3 regions of the Microbulbifer spongiae genome follow, and region 3 is predicted to be linked to each of the others. Evidence: predicted binding sites of a transcription regulator. Region 3 holds the regulator's gene; each other region holds the start of a gene.

Region 1 (10,648 bases), 1.7 Mb from region 3:
GACCGAGTGAAAGCCAGGGCAGAAAACCTGAAGCCTCCGGTGGCTACTGAGTCGGGGCGATGAGTGACACTATTTGGCAATTCATCGGCGTCGGTCTGCTGATCTGGGTGGTCTTCGATCTGTTCGCGGGCCATACTTGGCTGCGCCGAAAGTATGTTCGCTCGAAGGAGCCGTTGGGTTACTGGATCATTCTGATGATGTGGTTACTATTCGCGCTTTGGTCGTTGGGAGTATTTTAATTGTCATCGGTCATAAGTAATTCCAGCAAGAATCGTAGTGAGCATGTATATTCCGATGGAGATGCGGTGATCCAGTACCTGCAGGAGTAGCTAGGGGGCATCTGAATGCCTAAACCTAGTGGGTAGCCTTGGGAGTTGGCGATTGACAGATTTTTTTGAGCAATTTGGAGGGCTTTCCGAGCATGCTATTTTTCATGGTATTAGGTATTTTATTATTTCTAACCTGTTGATTATAAAAATAAAAAATGGCTTATATACAATCGATTGGGAGTAAATTGTATACAGCTAAGTGAATTTAAAATAGCAAGTGATGATTTGTAAATCTCAACAATATGCCTAAAGGGCTTTTGACTTTAAAAAGTAAACAATGTCGCTGAAGTTCGATCCAGATTTGTCTCAACCTGTGGCAACGGGCTAAGTCCCCGGCATTTAAACAGGTTTAGTGTTTAATTTTCCGTATGAGCCCCTCTTGCGCGGTCGAGGCTACAAGGAGACCATCGCGGGTGAAGATCTGGCCGCGGGTGTATCCGCGCGCGCCGCTGGCCGAAGGGCTGTCGGTGACATACAAAAGCCACTGATCCATGCGGAAATCCCGGTGGAACCACATGGCATGGTCGATACTGGCGGGCATCAGGTGGGGGTCAAACAGGGAGGTATGGTGCGGTTGCAGAGAGGTGCCCAGCAGGCCCATATCCGATGCATAGCAGAGGGCGGCGCGGTGCTCCATTGGATCGTCGGACATGCCGCCCTCTGCGCGCAGCCAGAACTTGCACTTGGGCTCGTGGATTTCGGCAGCAAAGTAGCTGTGGGGGTCAACGGGGCGAAAGTCGATCATATAGCGCCGCTGATCGTACTGTGGGCTGACAAGCCCCGCTTCCAGCGCCAGCTGCTGGGTGTTTTTCAGGCTCTCCGGCGCCGGAATCTCCCCGTTGGGCATATCCGTCTGATGATCGAAGCCTGCCTCCTTGATTTGAAACGAAGCGGACATGTTAAAGATGGCCCGCCCCCGTTGCTTGGCAACAACCCGCCTGGTGGTGAAGCTGCCACCATCTCGGATGGGATCAACTTCATAGATAACAGGTAATTCACTAGAGCCTGGGCGTAAAAAGTAGGCGTGCAGGGAGTGGGGCAGACGGCTTTCTACCGTCCGGCTGGCGGCAGTCAGGGCCTGGCCCAGCACTTGTCCGCCAAAAAGTATTTTTCGATAGTTTTCCACATGGTGGCGGCTGCGAAAGAGGTTGCGATCCAGCTCTTCGACATCGAGTAGTTTGTTCAGTGTTTCAGACATGGACAAGGTTACCTGTTCACCGGGATATCAATGGGCTCTTCATACTCTGGCTGACTGTCGCCTTGCAGAAATAGCGCAACTGCCCGGGGTTACTTGTATCTCTGGCTCCCGAGTTGGATTCACTCACAATTGGACTGGCCGACAGGCTAATAATAGGAATAGTCGGGATTGTCCGGGAGGGCGTACATAGGTTGCTCAGCACGGGAATAATAACAGTAGATGACGCGAAAAACATCAATAGTCATGGTTTTGTCCACCTGCTTACTGAACAGGCCTTCGGCCACTGATCTGCGGGCAAGTGGACGCCAGGTAGGCTTTTGTCTGCTTAAAGGGGGATCGGGGAGTAAGGGCTAGGGCTTTTTTTGGATGAATTGATCAAAATTCATACATAATGGCTTGTCTTTCTTCGTATTAACTAGACTAATTTCCCGATTTGCTTTTCCAAGCGACTCGAATTGCCTATTATTCATGAACAAATAGTCAATTTCAGTTCCCAATAGTACGGGCAGAAAGGGTTGGAAATATGGATAAGGCAAAAGAGAAGGTTCAGAGGTTTCGCGCACGAGAGCAGCGCATCCTGGATGCAGCTCTGGAGCTTCTGCTGGAGCACGGTGAAGAAAAGGTCACTGTTGAGCAGATTGCCGATCGTGTGGATATCGGCAAAGGCACTATCTACAAGCACTTTGTTTCAAAGACGGAAATCTATATGCGCTTGTTGATGGATTATGAGCGGTCTCTTGCCGAACGGCTCAAGGTGGCTGTGGGTAATGCTGAACGGGGGGATATTGCTGCACCGGCTCGGGCCTACTTTGAGTCCCGTATGGCTGATCCCGGCAAGGATCGACTCTTTCAGCGCCTGGAAGAGAAGATCATCGCCCTGAACCAGGCCCCTGAGATGATCGCCGAGCTCCATACAATCCGCAATGCCATTGCCTCTGCACTGAACCGGGTATTTGAGCGCAGGATGGAGCAGGGCATGATCAAGAGGGTGCCAGCTTACTATTACTACTCTACCTATTGGGCTTTGGTTCAGGGGGCTGTAGAGCTTTACCACTCCAAGTCGTTCGCCGATGTGATTGAGGATAGAGAGGGCCTGATGGAGTTTATTATGGATGTGGGTGTCCATATCGGCGATATCTCTGCCCGCAAGCCCCAGGAAACCAGCCATTCTGGTGACATCGCGGGCCCGTCCTTTGGCTGAACCACTTTTCCAGCAGTTGCAGGCGTTGCAGAAGGCGTTTCAAGGACACCCCCCGGTTGAACGGTGGAATCCAGATTTATGCGGCGATATGGATATGGTCATCAAGCGCGACGGCCGATGGATACACGAGGGCAGCGAGATCCGCCGCCAATCACTGGTCAAGTTGTTTGCCGGGATTTTGAAGCGGGAAGGGGGGGAGTACTTTCTGGTAACTCCTGTGGAGAAGATGCGCATTCAAGTAGAAGACGTGCCTTTTGTAGCGACTCAGGTGGCACGCAATGCGAATGGCGATGCGCAGACGTTGTTGTTTACCACCAATGTGGGTGATGTTATTGCGCTGGATGAAGGATCTAATTGGCGCTTGCAGCAGTTCGGAACCCCTTCCCGACTAATCCCTTATCTGGAAGTTCGCGGTGGTCTTCAAGCGAGGGTCTCCCGTGATGTCTTCTACCAGTTAGTCGATTGGGCTGAAGAGGATAACAATGATTGCGAAGGTACCGGAAAACTGTTTGTTCGGAGTGCCAGTAAAGACTATTTACTCGGTTCTTATAATTGATGTTATGCTATTTATAAAGTGAGAGGCAGTATTTCGCTGACTCTGGGCTTTTGCATGAGTTCTTCACTTCTCAAGAAAGATCCCACCCTGACTTTACCGCTGCCCATTTAAATTTTGTGTTTATAACGGGAAAAGCAGGCATTACCCTGTTGTCATTTCATTTATTTGAAGCATTACTGAAGTTTTTATGCAACAAAAAGTTCAAAAAATGCAAGCCTATGTGTTTTTATTGGAAAAATTACTAAAAATATAAAAATTTAACAAATCCGCAACATGGCGTTTCTACACTCCTCCGCGCTCATATCACTTAGGTGAAAAAGCAAACGTAATTTTCGGGCAATCAAAAAGTGTGTTGTTTGGTTTGATGGTTATCAGTCCTCTCAATGCTTATGAGCTGCCCATATCAATGGGTGAGATTCCTGTAGGGGGAAACATGAAGCGCGTACAGAATAGGCTTTTGCTGGTTGCTGTCATTGCAGCACTTATGGCTGGTTGTGATAGTGGTGGGATTAATATTGAACCGACCACTGTTGACAATTCGACAAACACCGGCGGGGGAACAAACACACCCGTAACTTCCTATGATGGTCCTTGTGCTTCCTATGAACAAGGGGATGGCACTATTGTTCACGGTGACTACAACGAGTCAAAAGGTAATTGTGAGTACCAGCGTGATTTCGTAGATGCTGGCAACCCTTTGATGCACGATATCACTTTGGCCACTTTGGCCACTTTGGCTGACGGCGGAGCTCATGTATTTATTGGGAGTTTAGTAATTGGTCAAAACTACGATTCCCACGCTGATATGCAAGCAGCTGGTATCACCCAGGGCGGTGATGGTACCAAACTGACTATTGAGCCAGGTGTTACAGTGGCATTTAACTCCGCCGCGGAATCACTGGTGATTAACCGCGGTTCTCAGATTTTTGCGGTGGGTACTTCAAGCGCGCCAATTACTGTTACCTCGTTATCTGATGTGAACGGTGAGATCTCTGATCCGGAAGCCGTTGGTGAGTGGGGTGGGATGGTTGTCAATGGTTTCGGGGTCACTAATAAATGTGAATACACTGGATCTGTAGATGATGGTGATCTGGCAATGGCTGACGGTGAGTGTAATGTTGACGTAGAGGGCCTCATTGGTGATGCCGTATCAAATTATGGTGGAGAGAATAATGCTGATAACTCAGGCAAGCTGAGTTATTTTCGTGTAAAACACACAGGGTTTGATGTAGTGCCAGGTAATGAACTGAATGGTATTACTTTTGGTGCTGTTGGCTCTGGTACAGTTCTGGAAAATATTCAAGCCTACTCTACTCAAGATGATGGGGTTGAGTTTTTCGGTGGCGCTGTAAACATGACTAACTATGTTGCCATGTTTGTTAACGATGACAGTATCGATATTGATGAAGGTTATCGTGGCACTATTACCAACTCTCTGGTCATTCAGGGCCAGTCAGAAGGTGCAAACTGTATCGAGTCTGATGGTATTGGTAGCTATTCAAGTAAAGACGACGATACTATCCAAGACTTCATTGCTCGCGGCCTCAATAGCCGCCCAACAATCGATGGCTTAACCTGTATTATTTCTCCGGTTGATGGTTCTGACGATCCGGGTGCAGGCTGGCGTTTCCGTGAGGCCATTTTCCCAACTGTAATAAACTCTATGGTTGTGGCTACTTTCAATGCTGCAGACACCAAATCTTTGAACGATAACTACTGCTTGCGCATAGATAATGAAGAGACTCTGCAGGGCGCAGAGGATGGTGATATTGTTCTTGAGTCGAATATCTTTGTTTGTGAAGAAAAGACTAATGGTGATGCACTTCCTGGTGGTCAAACTATTCAAGCGTGGGCTGTTGCCAACGAAAATATTTTTGCAGATGTTACGGGTGCGGTTGACCCAACTGCAAATACAAGTACTAACCTGCAAGTTCTTCAAGGTGCAACTCTGCCAATCTTTAGTGTGAACATTGCGGACATGGTAGTAAATGATGTTCCGATTACCATTACTCCAAAAGGCAATCGCGCGTACTTGGGTGCCCTGAGTGAGAGCGAGGCGAATCTCGATTGGACCCGAGGTTGGGCTGTAGGGTTGGATAAAAATCTCTGGATCGCCAATTAAGATAGGTGATGCAGTAGGATTATATCCTGATTTCTTTGAGCGCCGCCTTCGCTGATGGAGTCGGCGTCCTATTTCATTGTACTACCTTATTAGTCAGAAACTGTAAGAGACTGAGTAATGATTAAAAATGAAATATTTCAAAGAGCGCCGCTGGTACTGGCTATTGCCGCGGTCTCTTCGTTTGTCTCTAATGCCTATGCACAGGAAGAACAGCATAACATTCCTACCGCTTCAGAACCGCACATTAGTATTCCGGCAATCGAGGAAGTACTCATTCAAGGGCGTCTGCAAGATTCTGCACAGACACTACTCAATGAGAGGCTTGAAGAAGAAGTTCTGACCGATATGTTGGGTTCGGAAATGATTAGCCGTGTCGGCGACTCTACCGTGGCTGCGGCTCTAAGAAGAATTCCGGGATTGTCATTAGTAAATAACAAGTTTGTGTATGTTCGGGGCTTAGGAGAGAGATATTCTAGTACCACTCTTAATGGTGCAGCGGTTCCGTCACCAGATTTGACGCGAAACGTTATTCCTTTAGATATTTTCCCAACTTCAGTGGTTGACTCTCTCGTTGTGCAAAAAAGTTATTCAGCGGATAAGCCTGCGAGTTTTGGTGGAGGTAACGTGGATATCCGTACTAAGGATATTCCAGATCAACTTACATATTCACTGGAAGTTGGCATTGGCTTTAATAGTGAAACTGATGGAGAAGCTCTGAGTTATTCTGGTGGGGGTGACGATGTGTTCGGTACCGATGATGGCTCTCGGGCTATGCCTAAAGAACTCAGTGCAGCGCTTGATCGCTTCTTGGGACGTTTAGATGTCAACAGTATTCGCAATACTCTGATTGCGGAGGGAAATGTATATTCATCTCCACGAGAGGCTCGTGCAGCGGCAGAGAGTTTGAATCGAAATCTAGCGCTAGAGTTGAATCGGGATATCGCGATTGAAGAGGACTCCACTAACCCTGACTCAGACATTAGGGCGAGCGTAGGCAATCGCTTTAATATTGATGACAAGTGGGAGCTGGGATTCCTAGCCAGTGGCTCTTATAAGAGCAGGTGGCGAGAGGGGGAAACCACCCAGCGTATCTACGGTGATCCGAAAGAACAGTACGGTATTAAGATGGAATCTACATCAACAGTTGATATCACAGGCAGCTTGAATGTCGGCGTGAGTTACTCTGCTGAGCACACTATTGGACTGACTAGTTTATTTCTGCGAAATACTGATGATACGACATATATAAAAGATTTCTTCAATGAGAACTCTTCCAAGTCGGATGGCGCTGGGTTTAGAGATTACTCAATACGATATGAAGAACGGGAGCTTTTTGTTAATCAACTAAAAGGCACCCACTCAATTGGTGGGGAAACCAAGTCCTCGTTTGGCAATATGTTGAACTGGGTGCCTGAGGAGTTGGTGTTAGACTGGTATTTCTCTGACTCGACAGCAACTACAGATATTCCTAACGAAGTGGTTGTTCAGGCTTTTACCGATAATGACCCAGCTACCGGGGAGGTTCTCGATTCTTCTATACGCATGAATAACGGTAGTGCGAGCTTTCGTTTTACTGAACTTGAAGATGAGGTCCGCAGCTATGGCTGGACTGCAACTCTACCCATCGAGTTCAGTGCTTCTGTGCTCGAGTTAAGTGGCGGTTATGCCTACAGAGAAAAAGGTCGAATGTATAAAGAGACTCGCTTTGGTTTGGGTATTTTAGAAGTTTCTGATGATGCAATACTAAAAGGTCCTCTTGATGCGGTTTTCAGTGATGAAAACATACTCAATCCCGAAAATAACTACAGCCTTGTGCGTGCGGGTATTGACAATAGGAGCTATATCGCCGCTACGACTACCGACGCAGTCTTCGGTAAAGTTGATTGGACCTATAATGAAGTCTGGCGCGTATCTGCAGGTGCACGCTGGGAGGATTATAATCAGGTCGCGCTGGACTGGAACCCCTATGGTTACACTATACAAGAACCTCAGGTCACTACTGACCCTGAAGAGCTGGTCAACTCTGTATTTAGAGAAGATAAAATTTACCCGGCTCTCTCTCTTACGTATATGAGTGATTTTTGGGCTGAGACTTTCCAGCTGCGTCTCGCGGCATCGCAAACAGCGGTTCGTCCAGATCTGCGCGAGATCACCGATGCCGTATACCTTGATCCTATTACCGGTGAACGCGTTAGTGGCAATTCTAGTGTTCGCCCATCCGAAATAACCAGTTTTGATATCCGTGCCGAATGGTTCTTCGGTAACGGAGACAGCCTGACAGTTTCTACTTTCTACAAAGAAATCACTGATCCAATTGAGTTTTTTGAGAAGGCAACGAGTGATACAGATATTGGGCGTGAGATCATAAACGCCAAGTCTGGCGAACTTATAGGTGTTGAGCTTGAGGGCTTGAAGACCATGAGTTTTCTTGGGGAGACCATGGATGGTTTCTTCCTGCAAGGTAACGTTACGGTACAAGATGCTGAGCTGGTTGCAGGTGTTGAAGCGGATTCACCTACCAATGATGTTCGATCTATGGCTGGAGCATCAGATTATGTGGTTAATATACTGGTAGGATTTGATTCTCCAGATGGTAATCATTCTGCAACTATGGGTTATAATGTGTTTGGTGAGCGCTTATACCTTGCGGGTCGACTGGGTTCTCCCGATGCTTTTGAGCAGCCTTTTCACTCCTTAGACATGACTTATTTCTGGTATCCCATTGAGGAAGTGACAGTTAAGCTAAAAATGCAAAACTTGCTTGACCAGTCGGTAGAGATTGAGCGGGATGGGGTGACCGTATTTGAGCGAGCGCCTGGGAAAAATTTTGCACTCAGTGTAGAGTACAAGTTCTAATGTGTATCTGACTTTATCATTAACAAACTTTGCCAAACTGGGACAGGACTTATCTTTAGCAGCATTTTTATACATTGCCAAAGATCAGCTTTGCTAAGTAATTAATTGCCAATAAAGTTTAAATTTGATCGCCCCACAGAAGGTTGTCGAGCTGTTTATACTTTTGTGAGTGCTGATCTCAACTAAAAATGGCGCAGTATTTATGTGCGCCATTTTTCTATGAACAACACAGGTTACATATTCGGATAATTGGGCCCGCCGCCGCCTTCCGGCGCTACCCACACAATATTCTGGGTGGGGTCTTTGATGTCGCAGGTTTTGCAGTGCACACAGTTCTGCGCGTTGATCTGGAAACGTTTCCCGCCGGCATCTTCAACCACTTCATACACACCGGCAGGGCAGTAGCGTTGCGCCGGCTCGTCGTAGATCGGCAGATTGTGATTTAGCGGAACCTCGGCATCTTTCAAAATCAGGTGGCAGGGCTGGTTTTCTTCGTGGTTGGTGTTTGAGATAAACACGGAAGACAACTTGTCGAAGCTGAGAATGCCATCGGGTTTTGGGTAATTGATCTTTTTACAGTCCGCTGCCGGTTTCAACTGGGCGTGATCGGCATTGGCGTCGTGTAGTGTCCAGGGCAGTTTACCTCTGAAAAGGTTAATATCCACAAATGCGTATGCAGAGCCGAGGATATTGCCCCACTTGTGCTGGGCCGGGCCGAAGTTGCGCTGCAGGTGCAGCTCCTTCCAGGCCCAGCTATTACGGTATTTGGTACTGTAATTGGTCAGCTCTGCATTGTTACGCCCAGCGGCAATGGCTTCCGCCACACTTTCAGCGGCGATCATGCCGGATTTCATTGCCGTGTGATTACCTTTGATTTTGGCGAAGTTCAGGGTGCCGGCGTTGTCGCCGATCAGCAGGCCGCCGGGGAAGGTCATTTTGGGCAGGGACTGCAGGCCACCTTTGACAATGGCGCGTGCGCCGTAGGCCATGCGCTGTCCACCATCCAGATATTGCCTGATCACCGGGTGGTGTTTGTAGCGCTGGAACTCCCCATATGGGTCGACGTGCGGATTGCTGTAGGCCAAGTCGGTAATCAGGCCGACCACAACCTGGTTGTCCTCCAAATGATAGAGGAAGCCGCCGCCGTGAGTGCCGCTCTGGTTCAAGGGCCAGCCAGCACTGTGCAGTACCAGACCCGGCTGATGCCTGTCTGTGGGCACTTTCCAGATTTCCTTGATGCCGATGCCGTAGTGTTGTGGATCGGTGTCAGCATCCAGCTTAAAGTGCTCAATCAATTGCTTGCCCAGGTGGCCGCGGCAACCCTCGGCGAAGAGGGTGTACTTGGCGTGCAGTTCCATACCCGGCATATAGGCCTCTTTGTGCTCGCCATTGATGCCAATGCCCATATCACCGGTGGCAATCCCTTTTACGGCACCCTCCGCATTGTAGAGAATTTCAGCAGCGGCAAAGCCGGGAAAAATTTCTACCCCCAGGTTTTCCGCTTGCTCGGCCAGCCAGCGGCACAGGTTGCCCAGGCTGATAATGTAGTTGCCCTCGTTGTGCATGGTGCTGGGTACAAACAGGTTGGGGACCTTGATGGAGGTTTCGTCACTGCGCAACACGTAAATATCGTCGCCTGTGACCTCGGTATTGAGAGGGGCCCCGCGCGCTTTCCAGTCGGGAAAAAGTTCATTTAACGCGGTTGGCTCAAAGACTGCCCCTGAGAGAATATGGGCGCCCACCTCGGAGCCCTTTTCCACTACACAGACAGAGATTTTCTCGTTGAGCTGGCGGATACGGCAGGCCGAGGCCAGTCCGGCGGGACCGGCACCCACGATCACTACATCGTATTCCATTGACTCCCGTTCCACGGCACTCTCCTCGGCGGTTGTAGTCCACTTTTACGGCCACTTGGCCATGCTATTGATGGCGGATTATATAGGCGTTTAATCATCCCTACCAATTGCATGACTACTCATTTGCTATGGCAAATACGCCGTATTTCAAGGGGTTGGGGAGAGGGAGCAAGAGTTTTTATCCTGTGAAATAGATTTTATGAATGGCAGGCGCGACTTCTATTTGGCTATTGATTTTACGCTATAGAACCGCCACCATACACGCCGTTCAAACACTTGTTTGACCGGAACGCCATATCCGTTCGCGATGTGAATCTTCAGTCGCGGCTGTTAAAACGCATATTTGAGACGGGATTTCCATGAAAGTTCTTGTAGCTGTGAAACGCGTTGTCGACTACAACGTCAAGGTTCGCCCCAAGGCGGATGGCTCTGACGTTGATATTGCCAATGTCAAAATGTCTATCAACCCCTTCTGCGAAATTGCAGTGGAAGAGGCGGTGCGCCTGAAGGAAAAAGGTGTTGTCAGCGAG
Region 2 (10,648 bases), 1.4 Mb from region 3:
TGCTGAGCCCGCACCAGTAATGGATCGGTCACCAATTGATAATGATATTCATCCGCCAGGTTTTGCAGCACGGTCAATAACGGCAGCGGCTTACCTGGCTCGAAAGTACCGGAGGGTTGTGCTGCGGCTATAACCTGGGGTACCGGCAGTGCCAAAACCCATAGGGACAGCAGGAGGCCCCAGGCAGCCAGTAATTGACCAAGTCGCCGCAATAACCCGTATTCTTGAACAGAAATGGTATTCAGACAGTACCCCGGCAAGCGCTTAATCAGCAATTCTTGATTTTTAGCTTGCCGATGCTCTCAGAGGGTTATTACCATTGTATGACAAGGCGGGCCCGCAGCTCAGCAAAACCCACTGTGTAGTTACAGGTCCGGACCACTGCGGTAGCGCAAATAGCCCGGTCTGCCTCTCTTGTTGTGTGGGTAGTGGCGGGTCAAAAAAGGCACAGGATAAAGCTGCCAGATGTAGAGCAAAACTTGCGGGGGCTTTTCATTACTCACACCTAGGGGTAGGGGCATTCCAGAAGGAGGCAACGCTGAAACCCGTAGCTGAAGCAGAAGCCGGCAGCGTCATATAGCTGGTGTTATCGATAACGCGGGTGCAATCGTACTGCATGTTGTTAAATGCAAAGATACGATCTGGATTGGTACTGGCAGCAAGAACGGTATCGTTGCACAAATTCTGTGTATATCCACTAATTTCTATATTTTCGAAATAAGCATCGGTACCCCATGTGAGCTTCAAGGGAACATCGGTAAAACCTGAGGAGCTACCGTAAAAGCCAACTGTTACGTTGGTAACAACGCCACGCGCCGTTCGGTTACCGGGCCAAAAAATCCTCGACCCACTGGCCAGTTCGAAGGCGTGATCAGCATCATCACCCTGAGCGATAAAGACATTAGAAAGAGATCCTTGGAAGCCTTCTTCCCAATCCACACTATCATCGCGATTACAAGTCAGCCACAGGTTCTCGACAGCGGCATCCCCCCCAAAGAACTGAATACCATCATCCTTATTATTGTGAATATGCACATTATTAATTGTGGTGCTGCTATTCACGCTGTAGAGCGTCAGGCCATTAATTTCGCTTTCAAGAGCGACTTCATGGCCCCCCTCGGCAATCACCACATACTCCAGAATACCGCTGTTCATAGTTTCGTCCAGGTACCTTCCGCCACCATAGTAATAGGGAGTAGCTAGACCTTCCATTTCGCAAGTGTCCTGTCCATTAGCTCTGGGGCACCCATTGCTTTCAGCAAAACCTGCCAAGATCAAACCGCCCCACTCACTGGTGTCCGCCATATCATCGTCAATAGAGGAGAATACGATGGGATCACTAGGGGTACCCCGGGCATCAATTTGCGCACCGCGGGTAATAACCAGTGCGGAGTTACTGTATACCGCACCAACAATCTGAGTACCCGGTTCTATTTTCAGTACTGTTTTATCCACCGTGCTGGGGTTAGCGTTCTGGAGATGGCCATTACCCACCACAACAATACCGGGCAGTGCCCATACAATCGGAAAGAGGGGGGCTAGATCACTGTCCCTGGCAAGCACGACCGTATCGTTTACCGCTATAGAGGTCGGCAGATCACAGCGCAAATAATTCGTGTTATTGAGGGTTACAATACCTTGGAAGGTGCCATTAGAGTTGCAAAATGCATCGAGATCCAAATCTGTATCCGCATAAGAAACTGAAACCAAAGCCATCAGAACAACAGAAGCCATTACCTTTTTCATCATAAACTCCACAGGTTTACTAAACAGAGAACAATAAAAAACTCAAGCAGCACAATTGCTGGGTATATTTAATCAATGCAAACAGTTATTGCGTCTCGCTCATTGTCTGGATCGGATACATCGCCCCAAGAGTAAACAGTAAATCCCGCCAGAAAATCGGGGGGGTTGTGGTTGCCGGGGTGTCTTTGCATAAGACGCAAAGAAAAGCCGGCAGGTGCCGGCTTTTCCCAAATTTACAAAACACGCCATCTAATTGGCAGAAGTAAAACTCAACAGATCTGAATGCTTAATCACAACTCGGGGCATTCCAGAAGGAGGCAGAGCTAAAACCCGTAGCTGAGGTAGAGGCCGGCAGCGTCATATAGCTGGTGTTATCGATAACGCGGGTGCAATCGTATTCCATGGTATTGAAGACATTGCCGCTAAAGGTGGTAGAGCTGCTGCTAATAGCACTGACGGCGTCGTTACAAGCCTGTCCGGTATAGCCGAGAATTTCCACATTTTCAAAGTAGGCGTCGGTGCCTTCCTTGAGCTTCAGGGGAACATCGGTAGAGCCGGCGGTGCTGCCCACAAAACCAACGGTGACGTTGGTAACAACACCGCGCGCAATGGGTGCGGCAGTTTCGGAGTCCGGGTTGTTGGCCAGTTCGAAGGCGTGGTCGGCATTGTCTCCCTGGGCAATACTCACATTGTTCAGAGATCCGCGGTAGCCTTCGTCCCAATCCACGCTGTCATCCTGATTACAAGTCAGCCATAGGTTCTCAACTCCGGCATCGCCACCGAAAAACTCAATACCGTCGTCCTGGTTATTGTGAATATGTACATGATTAATACTGGTGCTGCTGTTCACGCTGTAGAGCGTCAGACCATTGATTTCACTGGCTATAGCCACTTCATGGCCGCCCTCGGCAATTACCACATACTGCAGGTTGCCGCTACTCATGGTTTCGTCCAGGTACCTTCCGCCACCATAGTAAAAGGCCGAAGCAACACCTTCCATTTCACACAGGTCTTGCCCGTTGGCACTGGGGCAGGCATTGCTTTCACCATACCCTGCCAGCACCAAACCGCCCCACTCACCGGAACCAGTTATATCGTTATCGATAGAGGAAAATATGATGGGATCAATATTAGTACCCTGGGCATCAATCTGCGCACCGCGGGTAATAACCAGCGCGGAGTTACTGTCTACCGCACCGGCGATCTGTGCACCCGCCTCAATCTTCAGTACAGTCTTATCCACCGTGCTGGGATTGGCGTTCTGGAGCTGGCCATTACCCACCACAACAATACCGGGCAGCGCCCATACAATCGGAAGGAAGGGTGGTGTAGCACTGCTTTTGGCAAGCACGACCGTATCGTTTACCGCTATAGAGGCCGGCAGATCACAGCGCAAATAAGTCGCACCATTAAAGATTACTGTACCTTGAAAGGTACCATTAGAGTTGCAAACTGTATCGAGACCCAAATCTGTATCCGCATAAGAAACTGAAGCCAAAGCCATCAGTGCAACGGAAGTCATTACCTTTTTCATCACAAGTTCCACCTACTGGACATTAAATTATAACTTGATAAATATCGCTTTGTTTACCACTCCCGGCTGCTATCACTCTGCCAGGCCATGACAATTTAAACGCGCCATATGTCAGTCAATCATAATATCTAGATTCTTTTTTTATTTTAAAAAAATAAACAGAACCAAAAAGAATAAAAAGAAATTCAGAGGCGGAAAAAAGTTTCGGTTGCGACATTAAATTTTTATAACAAAAAGTGGGTGGGTAATGACTATAGTATTACAAATAATCGACTGAGATCACCACAACCGGATAAAGCTGTATGGCTGCCCCGCAAGCAAAAAGAAGGCCGGCAATTGCCGGCCTTTTTGGGAAGTTCTTGTTAAGAAGGCGCCATTAATCTTCCCCGGGAATTTCCTCTCCGGCATTGATGGGAATAAAATAGTCGCTGGCACCAAAGAAGGGGCTGTCTATCAAGAAATTCATATCAGCAGGCTCTGATTCGGAATAGTCGGGATCGGCCTTACCCAGATTGATCAAATTGGTTGCCGGATAGAGACGGCGCCACTCGCCAAACGAGTTGACACCGTCGATCTCTTCAAAAGAAGACTCTTGTTCTGCACCAAACACCCAGTCAGAATAATAAATATCACTAGTCGCCTGGCTCGGCAGCGAAATAGTGGAGGCGTTACTTACAATACCGGTTTGGTTATTGACTGCTTGAGTACGAAAGCGATTGTCAATCTGGTTCGCCAGGTTTGGGTCCTGGGACATTTCCTTACAGGCAAAGGCCACTTGATCAAAAATAATACCCTCGCCCAGTAGTGGTGTGACGCCCTCACCAAAAGAGATACATTGGTCAACCACAGCAGTGACACCAAAAAATCCCGGAAAATCAATATCAGTCCATTTGTCAACACCAACAATACTATTGTGTAAAAACAAGCCGCTCCCACTGCCAAGTTCCAGCGCCGTTGTTGTAACGCTGGGGGCCGTGGGGTCATAAAACATGAGCGAATCCGCTCTGTGTAAGGCAAGATTGGCTATAGTGGGCATGGAACGCGGCAGTGCATCTGGCTCGCCACTGCGCCCGGAAATCGTGGGATAGTCATACCATGTCCCCGCTTTTTGCATAAGAGTGCTGAAAAATTCCACTTGAGAACTACTAAAAGTATTGGTAAATCCGGAGTCCTCAATATAAACAGATTGCATAGTGCCCCGGTATCCATGATTCCAGCGGAGACTATAGCCAGGTACTGAATTAGCAATCTGGACGTTGCGCAGATTTACCACACCGCCATTAATATCAATCGCCGCGCGGCCAACGTTCTCACTGCCCCAGGCCGCGGGTGTACGGGGAATCCCACTTAAATCCCCCAGACCAAAGTACAGATTCTCAATCTTACCGCCGCGGCCGACACTGTTGAGGCGCAGCGAGCCCTGCAGCAGATGTAGATTTTCAATATTCACATTGCCGTGGTTGTCATCATAACCGCCGTGGTAGCCGTACTCCCCCTGGATATTACAGACACGGCTGCCGGGTTCCGCCATGGCCTCCGGGCACTGGTTGTTGCGGGCAAAACCATCGATGATCAAACCGGCCCAGGTACCCGCCGCCCCATTCCAGGGGTAGCCTACGGGGATAGTTAAACCTGATGTAGGAGGAATAAGACCTATCAAATTGACTGGTCCGGCGGCATCCCCATCGCGCTGCGTATTGGTCAGGCTGACATCGCCAATCACTTCCAGGGCGCCGCCGCGGGTAATATGCAGGCCGCCGCCCTTGGTAACCATCACAATGCTGGAAGCTTCCATTCCCAGGGTTACCGGATCGGCCTTCATCGCCGCCACCTGGGCAGTGTCGGTAATGGCCAGGTGCCCTTCACCGATCCTGACCAGGCCGTTTATCAGCCACAGGGTCGGTGCCGGGTCCCGCTCCAGAAAATACCCCGGATAGACCTCTTCATTCACCTGGTGCCCGTTTTCAATAGCCACCCGGTCTTCGCCGGTAAAGGTGGTAATGATAAAGTCCTCGGTAATTGTGCCGCGCAGGCCGCAGACTTTATATACGCTTCCTGATTTTTCGTATAGGTAATCCTTCTCCAGCACGGCTTTATAGTCACATTCGGCGGCCAGCAATACCGCCACAGAGTCGCTCCAGCCCTGGTACCAGTCGTCCAGGGAGTCCAGTACAGAGCCCAGGTAGCCCACATTGGCGTTCAGGTAGCGGGCGGCGTCGCCGGCCAGGGTGAGATCAATCCCGGTGTCGATGTCGGGAATATCGCCACCGGTGGCGACAAAGTTGCTGTCCAGTACCGCAGCCACTTCGTACACACCGCTGAGCCCCTGGGTGGCGGCGGCAAAATCGCGCCCGCCGTGTTCGTCTTCATCTGGAACGGTCCGGCCGCAATCCAGCACCACATTGTCGAAATAGATTTCCAGCGGGTCGCTGAACTGCAGGTCCGAGGTGGCCGGGTCATCGATATCCAGGCAGGTGGCAAACTCGGTCACTACGGAGTTGTAGAGCAACAGACCGGAGCCATCCTCCAGCAAAATGGCGTTATCCGAACTCTCCGCGCCCTGTAGGAGGATATTCGCCATAACCGGGCGCGAGCGCGGTGAAGCGTTGTGGTCTGCGGGATTATTGCGGCCCAGCAGGGCATGGCCGCTGGACTCGTCCCCCGGCTGTAAAATGGCATATTGCAGCGTGCCGCGATAGCCGTTCGCCCAGCTGACCAGGTCGTCTTTGACGTCCGAAACCAGAAGCCAGTCGATATTCGCTGCACCGCCATCCAGGGCCAGGCCATCGGTCTGGGAGTAGGCAATATCCAGGTGGTTGAGCTCAGCTCCGGCACCCACATGCTGGAGTTTGAGGGTGGGCTGGCCATTACCTGCATTCAGCAAACGCAGGTATTGGATATTGACCCGGGGCTGGGCAGCCAGTGCACAGGCCGCTTCACTGGCACACTGGTTGTCCAGGCCGTTAATGGTCATCCCCGCCCAGTGCACCTCCGCATCCCGGGCTGTCAGCGCTACCGGATCATCTGCACTGCCCCGCACATTGAGGGCAACATCCGCATGGAAAGTCAGTGAAGAAGTGGCATCCAGCAGCAGTTTGGAGTCTCCATCCAAAATCACTTTTTTCGGTTGCTGCAAGTGGGCCACCTGCGCTTCACCACTCAGGGCTGCCAGTGCATTGCCAAAGGTTACCGGCCCTTTCAGGCGCCAGGCCACAAATGCATCATTGATATCCTCATCAAAATACAGGCTGCTGTTTACCTGGCCCTGCAATTCGCAAACGCTGTAGGTGTTCGGCCCGATATCGACGGTTTCAGAGAGGGGCGTGCCCACACCAAAGCAGGGTTCGTACAGCAGGCGGAAATCATAATTTAATAAGACCTTTGAAGTCTGTAGGTTCGCTAGCTTTGCATTCGCAACCCCTTGAATAGCCGCATTATCCAGTGCCAGATCAGGCTTTAAATCCGGATTCAGGATATAGATATTCTCCCCCTGGGAGAGCAGTGGCTCGGCATAGTCGGGCTTACCGTCCAGCGCCCGGCTGGTTTTATCGCAGTACAACACACTGTTGCCCAGAGCTACCCGGGTTGTTGGGTCGGCAATACTCAAGCAGGTATTAAACCCCTGTACCACAAAGTGCTCCACGGCAATATCCCCGCCCCCGGAAACTTCGAGGGCCTTGGCCGCGGTCAGGGCTTTATCCACCACTGTCAGCTGATCAATTTGAACGCCAGGTTCCTCTTGCATTGCCGGGCTGCTGGCTTCCCCCTTCAGGGCCACTGTGTCACTAGCGTGATAAATAATGCGGTCATTGCCTATCAGGCCGCCAAATCCACTGTGCCAGTGAATCGCATGCCCCTGGTTGCCCATAGCATAAATGCTTGCGAGCAAGGCGCCGCCATTGAGTTCCAGGCCCGTATTCGCGCTGTATAGAACGCCTTGTGGTGATCGGGTTTGCTTGAAGTGTGGCGCATTAATGGTAACGGCGGCCTCCAGAGGGAGGTTATTCTTCGTGGCCCCCCCGGCCTCGGCCACATAGCCAAGAAAACCAGTTCGAATGGTGCCGCCACCAATAGCACTGTCGGTCAGCACTGTAGGCCCATAGCGAGTGTCGGATCGGGACAAGCCGCCGTAGTAACCCCAGGGCCCTTGAATATTGCAGAAGTTTTCGCTATTTATGTTGTCGCCACAGTCTGGGTGATAACCAATACTGTTCACCACAACGCCGCCCCATTCACCACCACCGGAACGGTTGTCATCAATAGACTCAATATTAATATCGAGGCGGGCATTGCGATGAACCACGATCACGCTGCCTTCCCGTGCATAGACGAGCGATCCTGACCCTGAGACATCAACAATCTCGTCGGCCTGTATCTCTGCCAGCGTTGCGTAGAGTTTGCTCTGGCCTATGTCGTAAACGCCATCCAGTACCCAGGCCAGGGGTTCATACTGGTGGCTGGTTTTCAGTTTAATTTTTCCCGACTGGCCAAAGTCCGCATTTAACCGGCAGGCCTGGGTTTCAACACCCTCAACCATTATCGGATCGATGGGGGTACCCACCACCCCCCCCTGTGCCAGCTCACACTGCTGCAGGGATAAATCCAGTGGCTGCTCCTGTGCAATTTCATCGGAAGATTCGCCGCTACAGGCCGTCAACAGCAGGGCGCTCCCCAGTAATATCAAGCGCTTGTGCAAGGAAGACCCCAATCGATCGGCAATCTGTTTGCGAATAGTATCAATAGCGCAATCATTTCTCTTAGACATAATTCCATCCAAGTGGTCTTTTGGAAATTGGTAAGTGGCGCAGCTACACCTGCTCGCCAGTTATCTCAATTCAGCGTAAATTTCTGTCTCTTTAATAGCTGTAGCTGGCCTTCAGTTTGAATTTGCGGCCGCTTGAATAGTTTAAATAGGGTGTGTTAAAGCCGTCGTACACCATTTGGTGCTCTTCATCCAGCAGGTTGTCTATGGAGGCAGAAAAAGACAATCCGTTTAAAAAATTTTTCCTGTAAATAAGGCGCAGATCATTGTAGGGCAGCTCATAGACATCGGACGGCACTTTTTCCAAGCCCGGGTTTGCAATGGCCAGTTCTCTGCCCTTGCGGTTAAAGACCAGGGTAACTTCCTGACCGCTGTCAATATGGTCATAGCCCAGCTGCAGGTTGGTGACATAGTCAGGCTGCCCTTGCAACCCACGTTTTATCAACACCGGAAATAAATCAGGCCCACCGGTTGTCTCCACCTCTGAATGAATATCGGCGTAATTAAACTGCACAAAGACTTCGTGTCCCTGGTCCCGCCCGAAGGTGAACTCCCGGCGCAGATCCAGCTCCCACCCATAGACTTCTGCCTTTTCCGCATTGTCGAAAGTGTAGAAATCAAATACATCCCCGCTCTTGGCAAAGCGGTTCTCGATTGCATTAATCATATCCTTGGTAAAATAGGCCAGGGTGATGGATTCCGAATCCGAGGGATACCATTCAAGGCGTATATCAATATTGTCAATATCCGCGGGTTTTAACTCCGGGTTCCCTGAATATCGCTCCAGGGTTTCTATATCATAGAAGACGCGGGGCATTATCTCGTAAATCTCGGGCCAACTGACAGTTTCGGAATAAGCGGTGCGCAGTTGCCACTGGTCATTCAATAGATAGGTAACACTTACCGAAGGGGAGGTGCGCTCTTTATCCAACAGCTCAACCAGGGGCTCGGGAGTATAGGCATATTGCTCCGCAAGAAACCGGTACTTTTCTTTACGTACACCGACATTTACTTTGAATCTCTCCTGGATATCCATTTCAATAAGGCCATAGGCGGCATCAATGTCCTGTTCAGCGATATAGCTATCTCCGGAGAACCCAACATCCTTTTCGCCAATTATCCGGCCAATACTCAAATAAAAACCATACCGACCTGGGCTGCCGGCAATATTTTCTGGAGTGTACACTTGAGCTGGGTCCGGGTTTTGATAAATTTCCGGAGACAGAGTTGAGCCATTCTTAAGCTGGTAATGGTGATAGGCCCCGTCCCGGTTTCTCTGCATCGTTAAAAGCCCACCTTTGAGTACCAATGAGGCCCAATTAAAACCCTCTATCGGCAGGGCAATGTCCAATTTATTTCCAGACGAATCCTCTTCCATTGCTTCCCATAAATTGTATTGAGAAAAATTAGCGGTATTGAGTGAATAGCTAGACCCGTTCACGCGCCTGTAGGAGTACTGGGTCGCATTCGGACGATCATATTCACTAGTGGCTTCCATCAATTGCCACTGGACTTCAAGGTCACCCAAATAATTCATCCAGCCACCGCGCGAGGATAAGGAGAAGCTGTGTTCTCCCCAAAGTTGGTGACTCAAAAGCTGTTCTTCAATCCAGTCCACATTCTGGTACAGGAATTTTTCAAGGTCTAAATTGGCTTTGATTTCCTCAATTTGACTTTCGGATAGGGCCCCCCTTAAAGACGACGGCGCAGCGTGATGTATTGATATTTCAGCGGAATTGGTGGTGTGGCGCAATGCAATATTATTCAGCCCCAGGCGGTGATGATCGCTGATGTTCCACTCAAAATTGAGCATAGCACTCAGGTCAATTACATTGTTGGTATCATGGGTCTCAACAATAGAATCAATTTCCAGTTCCTCGCTGAATTTAGCGTAGCGGGTATTCTGCTTGGTATTGTTACTCCATTTGTTCGAGTAGCGCACCGCACTGATAAAGCCAAAGTTCTGCTCGCCGATATCCCAGCTGTTACCGCCACTAAAGCTGATGCTGGAGTCAATTTGTGCCTCACCTTTTTCAATCCCATTGTGGGGGATACTGCGCGCTATTCTCTGTATATCCTCTTCAGTAAATTCGCCGACACTATCCGGATCTTGCTCTACATTCAGGTACAAAAACAGCGTTTGCCCCAACTCATCCGGTAGCTCACGCCAGCCATCATCCATACCGAGCCAGTCCCGGTCCCCCTCGGTGCCGGACATCAAAAGGTCATTCCCATGCATATCGCCATGGCTTGCCGAGTAAGAAGCCTGAAAGAACCCCTCCTGTGGTGCTTCTTTCGTACGCATGGAGATATGCCCCGCGGTTGCACTGGAGGGCACATCAGCCGATGCGCTTTTTTGCAAACTCAGGCCCTGCATAATGCCAGCGGGAAAGATATCCAGGGGGAGGTCGCGCCGCGCGGGGTCGGTACTGGGTAGAAACGCCCCATTGAAATCCGTGGATTGGTAGCGGCTTTTCATACCACGCACAATGGGGAATCGATCCTCCTCAAGGGTTACGCCAACCACACGCTTGAGCGCGCTGCTTACCATGGAGTCATCGAAACGGGCTATTTGCGTGAAATCTATGCTGTCCACAACCGACGAA
Region 3 (10,648 bases):
AAGTCGTGGCCATGATCGGCCCATCGGGCTGTGGTAAATCTACGTTCCTGCGCTGTCTCAACCGTATGAACGACACCATTGAAGGGTGTCGCGTTGAGGGTGAGCTAAGCTTGGACGGTGAACCTATTTACGGTCCCAAGGTGGATGTGGTGCCCTTGCGTGCGCGGGTGGGTATGGTGTTCCAGAAACCCAACCCCTTTCCCAAATCCATCTACGAAAACGTCGCTTATGGCCCCAAGATCCACGGTATTGCCAGTCGCCGCGCGGAACTGGATGAAATTGTGGAAAACAGCCTGCATCGAGCCGGCCTGTGGAATGAAGTGAAGGATCGCCTGAACAAGCCGGGAACCGGTCTGTCCGGTGGCCAGCAACAGCGCCTGTGCATTGCCCGCGCCATTGCAGTGAGTCCGGAGGTGATCCTGATGGACGAGCCCTGCTCGGCTCTGGACCCGATTGCCACTGCACGTATCGAGGAATTGATCGACGAGCTTAAGGAAAATTACACCATCGCCATTGTGACCCACTCCATGCAGCAAGCAGCTCGTGTCAGCCAGCGCACCGCCTACTTTCACCTCGGACATCTTGTCGAGGTCAACGATACTGAAACCGTGTTCACCAATCCCGAACATGAATTAACCGAAGCCTATATCACCGGCCGCTTCGGCTGAGCCAGTTTTGCCCCGAGAGTCAACTATGGAAATGCATTTCGACCAGCACATCTCCCGCCAGTTCAACGAGGATCTGGAGGGTATCAAGACCGAAATGTTGGAGATGGGTGGTATGGTCGCCTGCCAGGTGGCCGATGCTGTGGATGCCCTGTCCAATGCCGACAGTCAATTGGCGGAGAAAGTCCTGCGGATCGAAGAAGAAATCGACAGCAGTGAGATGGCCCTGGATGAGCACGCGACCCTGATTATTGCCAAGCGCCAGCCCGCCGCATCGGATTTACGCATGGTGATGTCAATAACCCGTATCGCCCGCGACCTGGAGCGCATTGGCGATGAGGCCTGCAAAGTCGCAAAAATGGCCATAGCACTGACCGACGAGGGCACCTCGCCGCGTGGCTATACTGAGATACGCCATATCGCCAGTGCCGTGCGCAAAATGCTCAATGATGCTTTGGATGCCTATACTCGTTTCGATGTGGCGTCGGCCCTGCGTACCCTGGCGGAAGATGAGCAGGTGGATATGGATTACCGTAGCGCAGTGCGTGAGCTGGTTACCTATATGATGGAAGATCCACGCAGTATCTCGCGGGTGATCAATGTGTTGTGGACCCTGCGTTCACTGGAACGCATCGGCGATCACGCCAAGAATATTTGTGAACAGGTGGTGTATTTGGTGGAGGGGACGGATATCCGGCACGGCCACAACAATCTGAGGAAACTCTGATTGCCCCCATCTTTCAAAAGGCCGCGATACGCGGCCTTTTTTATTGCCGGGATTTTCACTAGAGATACTGTTGTAGAGAAATAATGATGAAATATATTTTTGAGATTCGTATCAAGCAAGGATTCAGTGCCGAGGAATATGCCGAGGCCTGGGTAAGGGCATCCACATTAATTCAGCAATCCCCTGGTGCCATGGGGACGGAACTTCACCAAAACATCAGCGATCCAAACAGACTGATCGCCATTGCCTGCTGGCGCAGCAAGGAAGACAGGGATGCAATGCAGGCACAGCATTTAGCCGAGATCGATACAATCATTCATAGCGTTGCGCCTTTTGTTGAGATACGTTCACTGGGTGAATTCGAAGACCCGCAATGGACAGTTAATATTGAATCGGATGCATCGTAATTCTGTAAACCTGAATACAAGCTGAATACACTCAGAATTTGTAAATAAAAATATATAACACCAAACCTTTTCTATAAGAAAATTTATTCTTGACCACTTACACAGAATTACAGGAGATTACAGCCTGTAATTTTTTAACCTGAAATTAGCAATCATTCAACTTGCCCCCCATTTCATTCTACTTCCGCAAAATTTTTATTTACAGATTTTTTGTAATTTACTGTTGTTGCGGACAATGAATTTTCTGTTACAATCCGCAGCCCAATTTGGATCTATCGTTAATGAAGGATTTTGTCATGAGATTCAAGCTCGCTGCTCTTCCCCTGATGCTTCTCGCGGCTACTGCTACGGCAGAGGAGTACAATTCTATTACTACTGTTGGATATTCCAATCTGGATTTTGATGACAATGATGGCAACCAGCTAAGCGCTGAAACCACTTACTACTTCGATGGCAAGGAGGCCCTGGGGCCTCTGAGAGAGTTTGAATATATTAATAAAGCCAGCAACATATCAGCGGCCTACCTCCACTACGATGTGGGTAGTTTTGATCTGGATAACTTTGCTGTTGCCGGTGAGTATTTTGCCGGGAATGGGTTGGTTTTCGGTGCTAATTTAACTGAAGTTGATGACGACAATATCAATACGGTTTCTCTTGGCTACCTGTTTACACCTAACTTTTTGCTGAAGTTGTCTCATACTGATAGAGACTCTGATGAAGAAACTTTTATTGAGGCTCGTTATAATCACCAGTTGAGCGGCTCCGATTATATCGGTTTTGATTTTGCTGCAGATGATGATTTTGACGTGCGCGTATTTTCCTCCAAGTATTTTGCCAGCCTGGGTAATGATCAATACTTAACTGCAGATTTTGCCTATGCCAACTTTGATGAAGGGGATGATTACTGGCAAATTGGTGCGGATTATTACTTCACGCGGAATACAGCTTTTGGCGTTACAGTGGATGAAAATGACGACTACAAGGTGGGCTTCTCTCACTTCTTCAGTCGCAATGTTGCAGTAGAGGCGGCCTACAGCACTGTTTTTTCCGATGGTTTGAATATTCGTAGCTTTGGTAATGAAGCCTTTGCTATGGCTGCAAATGCCGACGTTGATGTTGATAAGTTCGAGTTGGGCTTAACTGTTCAACTGTAAGTTTATGCAACAAAAGGGCTATTGTTGATAGCCCTTTTTATAAACCGGCAACCTCATTAAATAGTGGCAATATCGGGATTATAAAGTTACCCATCTCCCGTCAGCACCTGCATCCGCGCCTGTGCCTTAAAACCGATCTCCCCGCCCGCCCCGGCAGCCGTTTGGTAGTGCTTGTAAGCACTCTGGGGATTGTCCAGTTGCTCATAGACCTCGCCCAGATAGTAGTGGGCATAAGCGCTATCCAGATAACGCAGCGAACGGCCTAAGTCCCGCTCTGCCGAGGTATAATCATTAAGCGCAACACTGGCGATGCCACGCTTCAGCCAGTGGGAAAACAAGGTGGGGTTTTTCTCAACCGCACGATCATAGGCACTGCGGGCTTTTGCATACTGTTTCTTCTGCGCCAGCAGGTCCCCTTCCAGGGCGAAGAAAGTCGCTTCCCTGGGTTGTTGCTGCTGTGCCTTGCGCACAAGACGCAGTGCATCGTCATAGTGCTGTTTGCCTGCGGCTTGCAGTGCCTGGTCGTAATGCTTGTAGGCGGGGGCATCGCGCTTTAGCTGGGCGATCGCCTTTTGATAGGCACCGCGATTGGTTACCCCCCCTTTTGGCAGTGATTGACTGTGTTCGATATTGGCGTTGACCCGGAACTGCGAGGGTGGGTGACTGGCAAACAGGGCCGCCAGCCCATTGGTCTGGCGGCCCTCGGATAGCGCCACGAATTTGCGCTGCAGGCGGATGGCGCCCTGGGGATCATAGCCGGCGGCGGCCATGTATCGCATGCCATATTTATCGGACTGCAGCTCATTACTGCGGCCGTAACGCGCAATATAGGCAGAGCCGCCCAACTGGCTGCCGGTGGAAATCAGGTCGGCGTAGGCCGAGTCTTTGGTGGCAGCACCGAGAACCGCAAGGCCGGTGCCGAGCAGCTGTTGCCGGGACAGGGCAGTGGCCGAATGCCGGGCAGCGGCGTGAACGATCTCGTGGCTGAGAACGGCGGCCAGTTCGGCCTCATCCTCCAGCAGTACCAGAAGACCGCGGTTGATGGCGATTTTGCCGCCGGGCAGGGCCCAGGCATTGGGTACGGCATTGTTCAGTACCACAAATTCATAGGGCAGTTGTGGCTGGTCTGAAACCCGTGCCAGCTTTTGTCCCACCTTGCTCACATAGTCCTGCAGGTGGGGATCAATCGTGTACTGGCCACCCTGTTGCTGCTGATTGATGGGGTATTGCTCCTGTCCCAGGTGCAATTCCTGTTGAACGGAGATCAGCGAGAGCTGCTTTTCCCCGGTGACCGGGTTCACAGCACAGCCGCTGACAACAGCCGCTACCAGCACTGCGATGGCAGTGAAAGCGGAGAAGCTAAGGTGCCGCGGGATCATTGCCTGTCTCCCTGTATAATGCTGGGTGTTCCAAGATCACCCATTGTACACAGTCTGGGAAGAGAGAGGCTATGGCGGCACTTCAGGTCATCGAGTTATTCGCAGGCACCAACCCCGATGGCGAACCGGTGCTGGAGCGCCTGCAGGTACGGATCAATGAGTCGGGCTGCTGTCAGCTGGTGCGCTCCCCGGCTTTTGTCAAAGGTATTGCCAGTGGTGATAGTATCCAGGTGGACAGTGACACCCAGCAGTTTGAATTGATCAAGCGCTCGGGCAACCTAGCGATCCGGATTTTCTGTCGCACAGACAGCGCAGAGCTGTCAGATCGGCTGACTCCGCAACTGGAAAAGCTGGGCGGCGAACTGGACCTTGAACAGCCTCGGGTGCTGGTGTACAGCATTCATGTTAGCTGTGGCTTCGACAAGATTGAGAAAATCCTTAACAATGTTTGTGATGGAGCTGACAGTGTCTGGTATTACGGCAATGTGTACGACCCCAAAGATGGTCAGACGCCGTTGAACTGGTGGCAGGATTTTCTAAAACCCGGGTAGGTCCGCAAGCCGGCAGAGTCTTTACCCAGGGGTTGAAGGCGCGAGGTTTTCAGGCGAATCGACCGGATAACGGGCTACGGTTTATCTTGGGACACCAGTCAGGCACCGGGGGCGGACCGCATAGCAGAGACATGTAAGGTATCCGATGTTAATAGTGATTTCTCCAGCCAAGTCGCTGGATTATGAAAGCGATATTCCCACGCTGGATACAACCCAGCCGGATTTCCTGGTGGAATCCGCGGCATTGGTCAAGCGGTTGCGGGCTTTGAGTCCGCAGCAGATTTCCAGCCTGATGAAGATTTCCGACAAGCTGGGTGTTCTGAATTATGATCGCTTCCAGACCTGGAAGCGGCCTTTCACCGACCGGAATGCGCGCCCTGCCCTGCTTGCCTTCAAAGGCGATGTGTATACCGGCCTTGAGGCTGGAAGCATGGGCAAGCGCGATTTTGCCTATGCGCAAAAGCATCTGCGTATGCTCTCCGGCCTCTATGGCCTGTTGCGCCCCCTGGACCTGATGCAGCCCTACCGCCTGGAGATGGGTACCCGGTTTGAAAATGCCCGCGGCAAGAACCTGTACGAGTTCTGGGGAGACAGAATAACCCTGGCCCTTAATGAACAGCTGCACCGCCTGAAGAGCCGCGAGCTGGTCAATCTGGCTTCCAATGAGTATTTCAAATCAGTTCACCCCGACGCGCTCAATGCAGAGGTGATTACACCGCACTTCAAGGACTTGAAAAACGGCCAGTACAAGATGATCAGTTTCTTTGCCAAGAAAGCGCGCGGCATGATGAGTCGCTGGGCCATCGATCATCGGGTAAAAAAAGCAGTGGCGCTTAAGGAATTTGCTGTGGCTGGGTATCGCTATAGCCCGGAGATGTCCACCCAGCGCGACTGGATATTTATCCGGGACCGGGTGGAATGAGGAATTTACCGCTTCCGGATGCCCCTTCCTGTGCCCGCAACCGGGATCCAATTTTGCAGCACCTGCGCCGCCTGTTGACGGATCGTCAGCGGGTGCTGGAAGTGGGGAGTGGTACCGGCCAGCACGCGGTCTACTTTGCTCCACATCTGCCACACCTGGTGTGGCAGACTTCCGAGCGGGAGGACATGTTACCCGGGGTTCGCGCCTGGCTCGCCAGCGCTCCTGCCGACAATCTGTGTGACCCCCTGGCCCTGGATGTCGATACGCCCTGGCCAGCGCTGAGTGTCGACACGGTTTTTACCGCCAATACCCTGCATATTATGCCTGCGGAGTCTGTGGAGCGTTTTTTTCAACAGTTGCCGTCGGTGTTGCAGCCTGGCGGGCTTTTGATTGTTTACGGCCCCATGAAAATTGACGGGGCATTTATCGGACCCGGCAATGTTGATTTTGATCGCTGGTTGAAAGCGCGCAATCCCCTTAGTGGTATTCGCGCCCTCGAGTGGCTGGATCAACTGGCTGCAGATGCGGGGTTTGGGCGCGAAGAGTTAAACTACCTGCCGGCCAACAACCAACTGGTGGTCTGGCGCAGAGAATAATATCAAGGAGTCACTATGCCTGCGTGGTTTGAAATATCGGTCATTGTCGTCTGTGCCATTGGCGCTGTGTTCTTTTTTGCCAAATATCGCGAGACCGCCGCCGCCCTGCACGAGAGTGAACGCATAAAAACACGCCTGTCCAACGACCTGAATCGCTACCGGGATGTGCCCCGCCTGCGCGCCCTGCGCGATGCCGTGCTGGGCAGTAAACCGCTACCCACCGATGATAACGGCAATGAGCACCTGTTGCTGCGCGACGCAGACCTGCAACTCCATCACCTGGTTCTACGCAGGGAGGCTACTCCGGTTGGCGATGACGACAACATCACCTACACGAAAAATGGCGAGCAGGTGAAGCTGGAAGAGTTGAAGTAATTGCTCTCTGTGGCCAGGGAAAGCCGCGCTAGGTGTTGGCCATCTCTTCACTGGCTTTCGGTGTGGGGACGGGTTTTGCGGTCAACTTGTGCTCGGGAAAGTGCAACGTGAAGGTACTGCCCTGAGCGGGGGTGCTCTCTATGCTCATCTCGCCACAGTGGCGCAGCAATACATGCTTAACGATGGCCAATCCCAGCCCGGTCCCACCACTGCCCCGCGAACGACCGGGATCGACCCGGTAAAAGCGTTCTGTCAATCGGGGAATATGTACCGGATCTATGCCGATGCCCTGGTCCTGTACACTAAAATGACCGCCACGACGGTCCTGCCACCAACGCAGCTGGATTGTCCCCCCCGCCGGGCTGTACTTCACGGCGTTGAGCACCAGGTTGGCGAAGGCGCTGTGCAGCTCGCCGGCGTCGCCACGGATGCGGCTGTCGGTTTCGCACTGTACCAAGACCTTGTGGCGACCGCCGCTAAAACTGCGCGCCTCCCGCGCAACCCGCCCTATCAGTTCGCTTACATCCACCGGCACATCACCAATCTTGCACTCAGAGGTCTCCAGGCGCGCCAACAGCAGCAGATCGTTGACGAGTGCCGCCATGCGCGCGGCCTGCTCCTCCATTTGTGCCAATGGCCGCTGCCAGGGTGGCGGTGCCACATCACTGCCCTGCAGGGTTTCCAAGTAGCCGGTGATCACGGTCAGGGGCGTGCGCAGTTCATGGGAAACATTGGCGACGAAATCGCGGCGCATTTGTTCCAGATTGCGCAGGCGGGTGATATCGCGAACAATGACCAGTGCTTCATTCTGGCCGTAGCGGGTGACTTCCAGCTGAAGTAGGAGGGCCTCGTTGCCGGGGGCTGGCAGGGTGAGGGGCTCCCGCACTCCGCTGGCGTCGCTGTGCATGTAACTGACAAAGCCGGGGTCACGCACAAAGTTGACCAGCGACTGCCCGGTATCACTGGCCTGCAGGCCGAGGAGTTCACCGGCGGCGGGGTTCCACCAAGCCAGATTATCGCCGTTCTCCAACGCCACTATGCCCTCTCTCAGGGCATTGGTGCTGTCCTGTACCCGGCGCAACATGGCGTGCAATTTCTGTCTTTCACGGCGGTGGCGGCGCTGTATACGGTAGAAATCGTCGTAGATCTCCCCCCAGATGCCAAAGGTGGAGGGCGACGGGCCGCGCCGGCCACCGGCCAGCCAGCGATTGAAGCGATGCTGCTGCCACAACAGCGATACCAGATAGACAGCCAGGCCCGCGATCAGGGCAATCGACCAGTTGCCCCAGATGAAACCGAGGATGATGCAGCCCAGGGCAATAAGGACAAAACGCGAAAACTCGCCAATACTGCGATCAAACATAGCCAAGTCGTGTTACCAAACGGACAACAGGGGGGATCGTTTCCTCCCCAACTGAATCACCTCTGGAAATCCGCCCGCTGAGCAATGGGCGTATCGGTGGGGATTCCGCGGGCACCAGTGTCTGCCCGGTGAAATTGTCACACTTTTTCAACAGTTTGCACAGAAAATCGATAGCCGGTGCCCCGCACCGTCTGGATATAGCGGTCGTGGCGGTCCAGTGCTAGGGCCTTGCGCAAGCGGCGGATATGTACGTCCACGGTGCGCTCCTCCACATAGACATTACCACCCCAGACATGGTCGAGCAGCTGGGTGCGGGTATAGGCGCGCTCCTGGTGGGAGAGGAAGAAAGTAAGGAGGCGGAATTCGGTGGGGCCCATATCGACCGGTTGGCCCTTGATGGTGACCCTGTGACTGAGAGGGTCCAGTACCAGATGCCCGGCGCTGAGGGGGTCCTCGGGAGTGGCCGGGCCAGCGCGGCGCAACACCGCTTTCAGTCTGGCCACCAGTTCGCGGGGGGAGAAGGGCTTGGTAATATAGTCGTCCGCGCCGGTCTCTAGCCCTTTGATTTTATTATCTTCCTCGCCTTTCGCGGTGAGCATGATAATGGGCACGGCAGTGGTCAGTTCGTCGCGCTTGAGACGCCGGGCCAGTTCCACCCCGGACACATCCGGCAGCATCCAGTCCAGCAGAATCAAGTCCGGCTTTTCGTCGATAACCAGAGCGTGGGCCTCGCGCGCATTCTCCGCCTCCAGACAACGGTAATCCGCCATTTCCAGTGCCACCCGCAGCATATCGCGCACCGCGGCCTCATCATCGACAATCAGGATCGTTTTACTATGCATTTGTCTGCTATTTCCGCTCTGTTGTCAGGATTTCCCATCACCGCCGGGGATTAAACGGGAATAGTATGACAAATATATGACGATCGCCCCCAGGCTCCCAATGCTGGGCTAATTCAGCAGGTATTGCATTGATATACCCATGAAAATAGCCAAACCCACCCAGTTATTGTTGAGAAAAGCCTGAAAACAGGCATCCCGCTCCCGCTTGCGAATCAGCCACTGCTGGTAGGTGAAGAGTATCGCCACAGCGACCAAACCCAAATAATAGACGGTGCCCAATCCAAAGCGCTGACCGAGGAACAAAAGAGCGATCAATACCAATAGCTGCAGGGTTGCAGTCAAACCCCTATCCATGTCGCCAAACAGGATTGCTGTGGATTTCACCCCGATTTTCAGATCGTCGTCGCGGTCCACCATCGCGTAGAAGGTGTCGTAGCACAGGGTCCACAACAGGTTTGCTGTGTACAACAGCCATGCCTGGGGGGGGATTTCGCCGCTGACCGCGGCAAAAGCCATGGGGATACCCATACTGAAAGCGGCCCCCAGGACTACCTGCGGCAGATGGGTGTGACGCTTGGCAAAGGGGTAGCAAAAAGCGAGCCCCAGGGCCGGCAGCGACAGGGTTATCGTGAGTGTGTTGGTAGTCAGCACCAACCCGAAAGCCACAGCGCTGAGTCCGGCGAATAGCCCCAGAGCCGCACGGGGGGAGATACTGCCGGTGGCGAGCGGACGCCCCGCTGTGCGTTTCACATGGCGATCAATTTCACGATCGGCGAAGTCGTTGACCGCACAGCCAGCTGCGCGCATCAGGATCACCCCGAGCGTAAACACGGCTGACAGGTGCAATCCAGGCCAACCGCCGGCGGCCAGCCACAGCGCGGACCAGGTGGGCCACAGCAGTAGCAGTATACCAATGGGCTTGTGCATACGTGCCAGCTGCCAGTAGGGCATCACAGCGGGCCAGCGCCGTGCAAGATATTCGCTGATCAAGGCGGATTCTCTCTGTCGTTGGATGCGGTGGCCCCGCTGGGCGGCCCGTCGGGCCGGAAGCTCGAGAGAAAAGTCTCGGCTACCAGCAGTGGCTTGTCCCGCAGCCAGAATGTGGAGCGGCGCCCCCAGGCATTGTCACTCTCCCTATCGAGTGCTGCCAGTTGCAGGCAGGGGTTGCGTGTCAGGTGGTTGAACTCCATATTGCCACGGCGAATGCCGGGCTCGCTGAACAGCAATTCCCCCAGCGGCCGATTGTCCAGACTGCGCAGGTTGCGGGATTTGCCCTGCAGACTGCGCAAAGGCAGGATGCTGCGTGCAAAGACCCAGGGGTGGCCGAGACCGTACAACAGCACTTCGCGCACTAGCGCTCGGCTGTGTGTACGCAAATTGAGTGCGCGGCACTCCTCCGCATGGGGTAGTTGCCAGCACTGGCTCAATACCTGCACGCGAAAATCCCCCCGGCTCAGTCGTTTGAGTGCGGCAGTGAGCGAACCGGGGTATTCCAGCCAGGGCAACAGCACCTGTGGGGGCTGAGGGTGGGCCGGCTCAAGCAACTGCCCATGCCAATCGCCAGTGGGCACAAACGGGGATTGGTACAACGATCACTCCGCAATCTGGAAAAAGCAGCATTGTACCTCGCCCGTTAACGGCTGGCCCCCTCCCGTTGCAGTTTTGCT

What was found. The regulator PhoB, encoded in region 3, activates phosphate uptake and scavenging genes when phosphate is short. The targets are predictions, from matches to a motif close to TGTCATAAANNTGTAACA.
Region 1: a site for PhoB is predicted at 3,440-3,457, ahead of M8T91_RS07010 (beta-helix domain-containing protein). Genes of this name have one in related genera too.
Region 2: a site for PhoB is predicted at 3,495-3,512, ahead of M8T91_RS12300 (beta-helix domain-containing protein). Genes of this name have one in related genera too.

The regions. Positions count from the first base shown of each region.
Region 1 is NZ_CP098023.1:1,620,887-1,631,534, forward strand. It holds gene M8T91_RS06985 (sterol desaturase family protein) at 1-63, shown strand, start outside; gene M8T91_RS06990 (hypothetical protein) at 60-239, shown strand; gene M8T91_RS06995 (acyl-CoA thioesterase) at 679-1,527, opposite strand; gene M8T91_RS07000 (TetR/AcrR family transcriptional regulator) at 2,051-2,728, shown strand; gene M8T91_RS07005 (DUF1285 domain-containing protein) at 2,721-3,284, shown strand; gene M8T91_RS07010 (beta-helix domain-containing protein) at 3,718-5,406, shown strand; gene M8T91_RS07015 (TonB-dependent receptor domain-containing protein) at 5,524-8,262, shown strand; gene M8T91_RS07020 (electron transfer flavoprotein-ubiquinone oxidoreductase) at 8,496-10,133, opposite strand; gene M8T91_RS07025 (electron transfer flavoprotein subunit beta/FixA family protein) at 10,478-10,648, shown strand, end outside.
Region 2 is NZ_CP098023.1:2,923,617-2,934,264, reverse strand. It holds gene M8T91_RS12310 (TonB-dependent receptor domain-containing protein) at 1-212, opposite strand, end outside; gene M8T91_RS12305 (beta-helix domain-containing protein) at 496-1,749, opposite strand; gene M8T91_RS12300 (beta-helix domain-containing protein) at 2,033-3,280, opposite strand; gene M8T91_RS12295 (beta-helix domain-containing protein) at 3,657-8,045, opposite strand; gene M8T91_RS12290 (TonB-dependent receptor) at 8,137-10,648, opposite strand, start outside.
Region 3 is NZ_CP098023.1:4,337,633-4,348,280, forward strand. It holds gene pstB (phosphate ABC transporter ATP-binding protein PstB) at 1-668, shown strand, start outside; gene phoU (phosphate signaling complex protein PhoU) at 694-1,392, shown strand; gene M8T91_RS18025 (antibiotic biosynthesis monooxygenase family protein) at 1,476-1,799, shown strand; gene M8T91_RS18030 (putative porin) at 2,096-2,953, shown strand; gene M8T91_RS18035 (M48 family metalloprotease) at 3,040-4,332, opposite strand; gene M8T91_RS18040 (DUF4265 domain-containing protein) at 4,404-4,883, shown strand; gene yaaA (peroxide stress protein YaaA) at 5,029-5,805, shown strand; gene M8T91_RS18050 (DUF938 domain-containing protein) at 5,802-6,401, shown strand; gene M8T91_RS18055 (hypothetical protein) at 6,417-6,776, shown strand; gene phoR (phosphate regulon sensor histidine kinase PhoR) at 6,805-8,139, opposite strand; gene phoB (phosphate regulon transcriptional regulator PhoB) at 8,277-8,981, opposite strand; gene ubiA (4-hydroxybenzoate octaprenyltransferase) at 9,090-9,932, opposite strand; gene M8T91_RS18075 (chorismate--pyruvate lyase family protein) at 9,968-10,570, opposite strand.